DNA from 2 places in the Dorea formicigenerans genome. Region 2 is predicted to be linked to the other one. Evidence: predicted binding sites of a transcription regulator. Region 2 holds the regulator's gene; the other holds the start of a gene.
The links. Region 2 encodes HrcA, which represses chaperone genes, less so after heat shock. Its sites were predicted from a motif close to TGTTAGCACTCNNNNNNNNNGAGTGCTAACA; they were not measured.

Region 1 (4,434 bases), 620 kb from region 2:
TATAATTCCGATTACGGCTGTAGATTTTCTTCGGCTCCAGCCAATCTCATCTTCAAAGGTTGAAACTGCACTTTCTGTCAGTGCAATAGAACTTGTCACTGCTGCAAATAATACCAACAGGAAGAATAAAATTCCTACAACTGTTCCAAATCCCATATTTGCAAATACTTTCGGGATTGTAATGAACATCAATGCCGGACCTGCCTGCAGTGTATCCGGATCTCCTCCGGAAAATGCAAAAACTGCCGGAATAATCATAAGTCCTGCCATAATTGCAATTGCTGTATCGAATACTTCTACATTTCTTGTAGAATCTTCAATGGAACTGTCTTTTTTCATATAAGAGCCAAATGTAATCAGAATACCCATAGCAATAGACAGGGAATAGAACATCTGTCCCATAGCCGCCACAACCGTCATCCATGAAAAGTTCTTCAGATTCGGCACGAGGAAATATTTCACTCCTTCAATAGCTCCTGGTCTTGTCACCGAATAAATCGCAATAATGACAGACAGAACGACCAAAATTGGCATCATGAACTTTGAAACTCTTTCGATTCCATTTCTCACACCTGCATAGATGATCGACAATGTGAACATACAGAAAATTACAAAACAGATTTCTGTCGATGCTCCATTTGAAATAAATTCAGAAAAATATCCATCTGCCGCCAGTTTTGTACCATTTCCCTTCACATACTCAATCAGATACTTAATGACCCAGCCTCCGATCACGGAATAATATGGTACGATCAGCACTGGAATGATTGCATTGATCCAGCCTCCAAAGGAGAGCCACCCCGCTTTCTTTCCAAATGCTTTAAATGCTCCTACAGGACTTTTTCTTGTCATACGTCCCAAAGCTGATTCGGCAACAATCATTGTGTAACCGAATGTCAATGCGAGCAAAATATAAATAAGAAGAAAAATTCCTCCACCATACTTTGCTGCAAGATACGGGAATCTCCAAATATTTCCCAATCCTACTGATGCACCCGCCGCAGACAGTACGAAACCTATCTTCCCCGAAAAGGTGCTTCTTTTGTTCTTTTTTGTTTCCATCTCTCTTTTACCTCTGATCTGCTCTTATTGCAGATCAGGCTTTCCCTTTCTCACGCCCAAGGCCTCTATGCCCTGGCTTTAAATTAATCCCGGCTATTCTTGATTTATCTTTTGCCGTATTGATTCATTTTATCACAAATCACACCTTTTATCTAGTGTAGAAAGCAGTGTATTTCTGCGGTGTATTCAGTATAATCACATTGCTCTGTCGAATAAAATACTGTATAATGAAATTCATCTGAAAACGAAAGGGATTTGAAAACATGGACACAAAAGAATCTGTTGGAAAAGCAGCAAAAGGATTGGGATCGCTTGTATTAATTCTTCTTTTGATGAAGGGATTTACATTTAGCTTTCGTTCAAATTGGCTGTTAACTATAGGAATCATTGTAGGAGGAACACTCTTTTTATACTTTGTGGGCTTGCAATGTATTGCAGGATATTTATGGAAAAGGAAGTTGGTGACAATAGGCGCAATTTTTATAGGCTGCTTCTTTGTGTCTACTGTCAGTGAAAATCAGGTGGTTTCAGGGTTAAACACGGTAGCATATTTTCTTGCAGGTTTTGTTTTGGGAATACCTATTGCCTGGTTTTTCTTATCAGCAGGTCGAATTGCGTTTCGAATAATGAGACATGAACGCCTGGTTAATTCCGGTTCGTATACCGGTTCTACTGTTTCTTATAACTCAAATAACAAATGGGACCAGGAAAGAGCCGAAAGAGAACGGCAAGAGCGTGAAGCGGATCAGCGTGCGAAAGCTCGTTATGATGCCCGTACCAATCAATTAAAAGCAGAGTATGATGCCCGTACTGCCGCGGGATGGGGAAAAACAGGCGCAGAACGAAACTTCCGTAATGATGCGGATTATTGGAAAAATCAGCAAAAGAAATATTAACATTGAAAATAAGAGGTTACAGCATTGAAAATTCAGTGCCACAACCTCTTATTTTTGTACAAAAAAACAGTTCACAGATTTTTCACAAAATAATTAGCACTCACCTCTTGACAGTGCTAATAATAGGTGCTATATTACAGTTAGAACAAAGGAAGGGGAACAAAAAGAAGGAAAAAGTTCCTAATCCGCAAGGTTCTGGCACACAACACATCGGATTTCTCCGACAGTGCTTAAATATATTTTATGAATGTCTTTTGAAAGGAGATATGACTTATGATGTTACCTAGTATTTTTGGAGAAAACTTATTGGACAATTGGTTTGATGATGGTTGGAATTCATGGGATTACAGCAATACAAGCCTCATGAACACAGACATTAAAGAGAATGATAATGATTATGAACTGACGATGAATCTTCCAGGTGTTAAAAAAGAAGATGTCACAGCAGAGTTGAAAGATGGTTACTTAACAATCCATGCTACATCTAATCAGAACAAAGATGAGAAAGATGAAGATGGCAAATATATCCGCCGTGAGCGTTACAGTGGTTCCTGCAACCGTAGCTTCTATGTTGGAGATGCTGTTACAGAGGAAGATATTAAGGCCAGCTTCGAGAATGGTACTTTGAAGATGACAATTCCTAAGAAGGAAGCAAAGGCTGTACCGGAGAAGAAATTCATTTCCATTGAAGGATAATTTCACAGCAAAACTGTATACAAGTTTTAGATTTGTTACACCTTCTTTGTAACCGTGGCGGTTCAAAAGAACCGCCTGCGGATCACATAGATGAATAATTTGATTATAACGATTTTAGTATATATTTTTAGGAGGAATGACTTATGTTACCTAGCATTTTTAATGATAATTTATTTGATGATTTCTTTAACTTTCCATTTTACGATGACAAAGCAGAGCGTCGTGCAGAGAAAAAACTTTACGGACATCATGCTCACAACCTTATGAAAACTGATATCAAAGAGAAAAAAGACGGTTATGAGTTAGAGATGGATCTTCCGGGCTTTAAGAAAGATGAAATCACCGCTGAATTGAAAGACGGTTACATGACCATCAGTGCAGCAAAAGGTTTGGATCAGGACGAACAGGAGAAAGATACAGGACGTTATCTTCGTCGTGAGCGTTACGCCGGTGCCTGCCAGAGAACGTTCTATGTTGGAGAAGATGTTACAGAAGAGGATATCAAGGCTGAGTTCAAACACGGTATCTTGAAACTCTTCATTCCAAAGAAAGAAGCAAAACCAGCTGAACCAGAGAAAAAATTCATCTCCATTGAAGGATAATTTTCTCTCCCATTGAGAGTGTTTTCCTGTGAGATAGAATTTTCTCATAAATGTAATTTCCCCTCTTACCGGAAGAACCTGTCACTGGCAGGTTCTTCCAGATGCTTCGGCAACGAAAAGAAGTGTCACATCCCACAGTGGCACTTCTTTTTATTTGCATTTTATTTATACTTTTTTATTCTTTATAATCAACAGATTTTATTTCCATTGGCTTTCATTTTAAATTTTAATCCTAGTATTTCTGCTGCTCTTTTACACATCAGCATGCGCTGTAGGAATATTTCAAAATAATCTAAAATGGAGCATATTTCTTCATCAAGTTCAATTTCCAATAAGATCACTTTCTTCTCAACATTAACCTGAAGACTGGAGGCAACTGCCGCATAATTAACACGATCGTGCATATCAAAATTCTCTTTGATTGGATTCCTTACACGGTTTCTTCTGACATCTGTCTTATCTGCCAGGATCAATGCCGCAGAAACAGCATCTACTGCAGTCCCAGTTTGTTCATCATGCTGACCGATTGCACTGACAATTGCCGCGATATCTTCATCTGGAAACTTCCATTCCCGAAGTAGCTGAAATGCCATCAGGGCAGAACTATGTGCATGATCTACACGGTTGACACAATTTCCCATATCATGCATATATCCTGCAATTTGGGCAAGTTCTACTGTATGTTCGTTATATCCTAATTTTTCCAAAATTTCTCCTGCTGTCTCGGCAACTTTTACTGCATGTCCTCTGGAATGTTCTGTATATCCTAAGATTCCTAAAACTCTATTTCCCTGTTCAATATACGCATTCACCTCCGGCATCTTTTTGATTGATTTATAAGTTATTTTATCCAAGTAAATTTCTTTCCTTTCTTTTTTTTATAATCTTTGTATTGCATCCATCGCCAGTTCCGATCGCTCACATTCTTCTGTTGACATCGTAATCTGATAGCAAAGCGGACTTCCTTTCATATACTCCGATGCATAACTAAGACCATTCGTTCTCTCATCAAGAAATGGGCGGTCAATCTGATTCGGGTCTCCAAGCAGCACAATTTTCGTTCCTTTTCCGGCTCTTGTAATAATTCCTTTCACCTGATTTGGTGTCATATTCTGAGCTTCATCGATGATTAAATATGTATTTACAAATGAACGTCCTCTTATAAAATTCATTGCTTC
Region 2 (4,434 bases):
ATAAGTTAAGTTCTATTATCTTTTATGGGCCGCCGGGAACCGGTAAGACGACACTGGCGAAAGTGATTGCCCATACGACAAGTGCAGAATTCACCCAGATCAATGCAACGGTGGCGGGCAAGAAAGATATGGAAGAAGTGGTACAGAAAGCGAAAGAGACGCTGGGCATGTATCAGAAGAAGACCATTCTTTTTGTAGATGAGATTCATCGTTTTAACAAAGGACAGCAGGATTATCTGCTTCCATTTGTGGAGGACGGAACAATTATTCTGATTGGAGCTACCACGGAGAATCCTTATTTTGAGGTCAATGGAGCATTAATTTCCCGTTCCAGTATCTTTGAACTTCATCCGCTTGAAAAAGAAGATATCAAAACACTTTTGAAGCGGGCAGTCTATGATCAGGAAAAAGGTATGGGAAGCTATCATGCGGAAATTGACGAGGAAGCACTGGAGTTCCTTGCAGACATTGCAGGAGGAGATGCGAGAAATGCATTGAATGCTATTGAACTCGGGATTCTCACGACAGAACGAAGTGCGGACGGAAAGATCCATATTACACTTGACGTGGCGTCCGAGTGTATTCAAAAACGTGTAGTGCGCTATGACAAGACAGGAGACAATCATTACGATACGATCTCTGCATTTATCAAAAGTATGAGGGGGTCAGACCCTGATGCGGCAGTATATTATCTTGCAAAAATGCTATATGCAGGGGAAGACGTGAAATTTATTGCCAGAAGGATCATGATCTGTGCATCGGAAGATGTTGGAAATGCAGATCCGATGGCGCTACAAGTGGCTGTGGCAGCAGCCCAGGCAGTAGAGCGGATCGGAATGCCGGAATCCCAGATCATTTTATCTCAGGCAGTGACATATGTGGCAACAGCACCAAAGAGTAATGCGGCAGTCAAAGCAATCAGTGCCGCCATGGAAAATGTAAGAAATTATAAAACTACGGTGCCGGCGCATTTGCAGGATGCTCATTATAAAGGTTCACAAAAACTTGGACATGGTGTGGGTTACAAGTATGCACATGATTATCCGAACCACTATGTGGAACAGCAATACATGCCTTCCGAAATCCAAAAAGCAAAGTTTTATGAGCCGAGTGACAACGGACATGAAAAAGAAATAAAAGAATGGATGGAGTTTTTAAAGAAGAATTCATAGAAAAGCTTGAATTTTTTATAGAGAAAACGTATAATCGAAGCAGAATCTGTACTGTCGTCAGAAATGTGGCGCCAGAGTGTATGTTATTATCAGGAGGGAAAATAAAATGAAGGTATACGATTCAGTAAACAAAACAGAAGTAGAAGTAGACGGAACACAGGGACTTATCGACATTATGGTATCCGGACGTCAGGTAGACATTTATCTTAAAGGAGAGAAATCTGATGCAGATGGATATCTGACATGGGATGTTGAGCACTGGTCAAGCATTGACAAGCAGAGATTTATCCGCTGCTATTCTTACAAAGGAAAGGTTCTGACCGAGTCTACAGGACACAACATCTACGATTTACAGAACGACTTCAAGCCAGAAGAGGCAGAGAAGATCGAGTTAAGCTAATATAAAAAATCAAAGTAGCTGAAAACAAAAGAATTTAAATCTGTAATAAAAAAAGAAACTGACAGATGCAATTTTTCCCAATTGCATCTGTCAGTTTCTTTCGTATAATGGAAAGATTATTTTTCTTCATATTTATTTCACAAAAAAAGTAAGAAATGTTGTTGACAAAAGTCAAATCGAGTGATACATTAATAGTCGAAAGGTGTTAGCACTCCAATATAATGAGTGCTAACAAATCCGAAAGAAGGAGGCATATGATGATTCAGGAACAGGAACTGAGCGAACGAAAATTAAAGATCCTTCAGGCAATCATTAAGAATTATCTGGAGACAGGCGAGCCGGTGGGTTCCAGAACAATTTCCAAGTACACGGATCTGAACTTAAGTTCAGCAACTATTCGTAATGAGATGGCGGATCTGGAAGAACTTGGATATATTTTACAGCCTCATACGTCTGCTGGACGTATTCCTTCGGACAAAGGCTACAGACTCTATGTAGATATGCTGATGGAGCAGAAAGAACAGGAACTAAGTGAGATGCAGGATCAGATGCTTGAGAAAGCAGATAAGATGGATCAGCTTCTGAAACAGGCAGCAAAAGTTCTGGCGAACAGTACGAACTATGCGACATTGGTTTCTTCACCGATGAACAATCGTAACCGGATCAAGTTCATACAGCTTACGATGGTTGATGAGGAACAGATGATTGCAGTAATCGTACTTGAGGGAAATGTGATCAAGAATAAGATTATACATGTAGATGAGCCAATCAACAATGAAAACTTGTTAAAGCTCAACATGCTTCTGAACACAACACTTAATGGTATGTCTATAGAAGAGATTAATCTTGGACTGATTGCGAGACTGAAAGAAGGAGCCGGAATCCACAGCGAGGTTGTGGGGAATGTACTGGACGCAGTTGCAGATGTTATTCAGGTCGATGAAGACATGCAGATCTACACAAGCGGTGCAACAAACATTTTCAAGTATCCGGAACTTAGTGACAAGCAGAGTGCACAGGAAATTATCAGTGCATTTGAAGAAAAGCAGCAGCTTACAGATCTCGTTACACAGACATTATCCAATGAAGAGAACACAGGCATTCAGGTATATATCGGAGATGAAGCTCCGGTGAAGACTATGAAAGATTGCAGTGTTGTCACCGCCACTTATGAATTAGGAGACGGTGTGAAGGGAACGATAGGTATTATCGGACCGAAGCGAATGGATTATGAGAATGTGTTAAAGTCAATGAAGCGTCTCCAGAGTGAACTGGATCAGATGTTTCATAAAGAGGAATAGAAAGGTGGAATTGATCCTTGGAAGATAAAGAAAAGAAAAGCCAGGAAGATATGGTAAAAGAAGCCGTAGAAGAGGCAAAGAAAGAAGCAGAAGCTTCAAAAGATGAAGCAGAAGAAGCCAAGACAGAAGAAGCTTCAGAAGAACAGGAAGCAGAGACAGAGAATCAGACAGAAGAAAAAGCTTCCAAAAAATTCTTCGGCAAGAAGGATAAGAAAGACAAAAAGGACGAGAAGATCGAAGAACTGACAGACAGACTTACTCGTCAGATGGCAGAGTTTGATAACTTCCGCAAACGTACAGAAAAGGAAAAATCCCAAATGTACGAAGTAGGAGCGAAAGATATCATAGAGAAGATTCTCCCGGTGGTAGATAACTTCGAAAGAGGATTAGATGCAGTTCCGGAAGAGAAAAAAGAAGACCCGTTCATTCAGGGAATGGAAAAGGTCTACAAACAATTTATGACGGTTCTGGAGAGCGTTGAGGTTAAGCCGATAGAGGCGCTTGGCAATCAGTTCGATCCGAATTTCCATAATGCAGTGATGCATGTGGAAGATGAAAACTTCGGAGAGAATGAAGTCGCAGAAGAGTTCCAGAAAGGTTATATGTATCGTGACTCAGTAGTGAGACACAGTATGGTAAAGGTAGCAAATTAAGGAGGAATAGATCATGGGCAAAATTATTGGTATTGACTTAGGAACAACAAACAGCTGTGTAGCCGTTATGGAAGGTGGACAGCCAACAGTTATTGCAAATACAGAAGGAGCAAGAACAACACCATCAGTTGTAGCATTTACAAAGACAGGTGAGCGTCTTGTTGGTGAGCCTGCAAAACGTCAGGCAGTTACGAATGCAGAGAGAACAATCTCTTCTATTAAGAGAGAGATGGGATCTGATTACAGAGTAACAATCGATGATAAGAAATATTCTCCACAGGAGATTTCAGCTATGATCCTTCAGAAACTGAAAGCAGATGCAGAAGGATACTTAGGAGAGAAAGTAACAGAGGCTGTTATCACAGTACCTGCTTACTTCAACGATGCTCAGCGTCAGGCAACAAAAGATGCTGGTAAGATTGCAGGACTTGATGTAAAACGTATCATCAATGAGCCTACAGCAGCAGCACTTGCTTATGGACTTGACAATGAGAATGAGCAGAAGATCATGGTATATGACCTTGGTGGTGGTACATTTGATGTATCTGTTATCGAGATTGGTGATGGAGTTATCGAAGTATTATCAACAGCAGGTAACAACAGACTTGGTGGAGATGATTTCGATCAGAAGATTACAGACTACATGATTGCTGAGTTCAAGAAACAGGAAGGCGTTGACTTATCTACAGATAAGATGGCACTTCAGAGATTAAAAGAAGCTGCAGAGAAAGCGAAAAAAGAGCTGTCTTCCGCAACAACAACAAACATCAACCTTCCGTTCATCACAGCAACTGCTGAAGGACCGAAGCATTTTGATATGAATCTTACAAGAGCTAAATTCGATGAGTTGACACATGATCTTGTTATGAAGACATCTGAGCCGGTACAGAGAGCTCTGTCTGATGCAG

Region 1: a site for HrcA is predicted at 2,050-2,080, ahead of NQ560_RS03490 (Hsp20/alpha crystallin family protein). Genes of this name have one in related genera too.

What each region holds. Positions count from the first base shown of each region.
Region 1 is NZ_CP102279.1:690,489-694,922, reverse strand. Features, by position in the region: gene NQ560_RS03500 (sodium-dependent transporter) at 1-1,062, opposite strand, end outside; gene NQ560_RS03495 (hypothetical protein) at 1,326-1,958, shown strand; gene NQ560_RS03490 (Hsp20/alpha crystallin family protein) at 2,232-2,654, shown strand; gene NQ560_RS03485 (Hsp20/alpha crystallin family protein) at 2,798-3,256, shown strand; gene NQ560_RS03480 (HD domain-containing protein) at 3,445-4,077, opposite strand; gene NQ560_RS03475 (PhoH family protein) at 4,135-4,434, opposite strand, start outside.
Region 2 is NZ_CP102279.1:1,313,200-1,317,633, forward strand. Features, by position in the region: gene NQ560_RS06470 (replication-associated recombination protein A) at 1-1,172, shown strand, start outside; gene NQ560_RS06475 (hypothetical protein) at 1,279-1,572, shown strand; gene hrcA (heat-inducible transcriptional repressor HrcA) at 1,830-2,873, shown strand; gene grpE (nucleotide exchange factor GrpE) at 2,924-3,526, shown strand; gene dnaK (molecular chaperone DnaK) at 3,540-4,434, shown strand, end outside.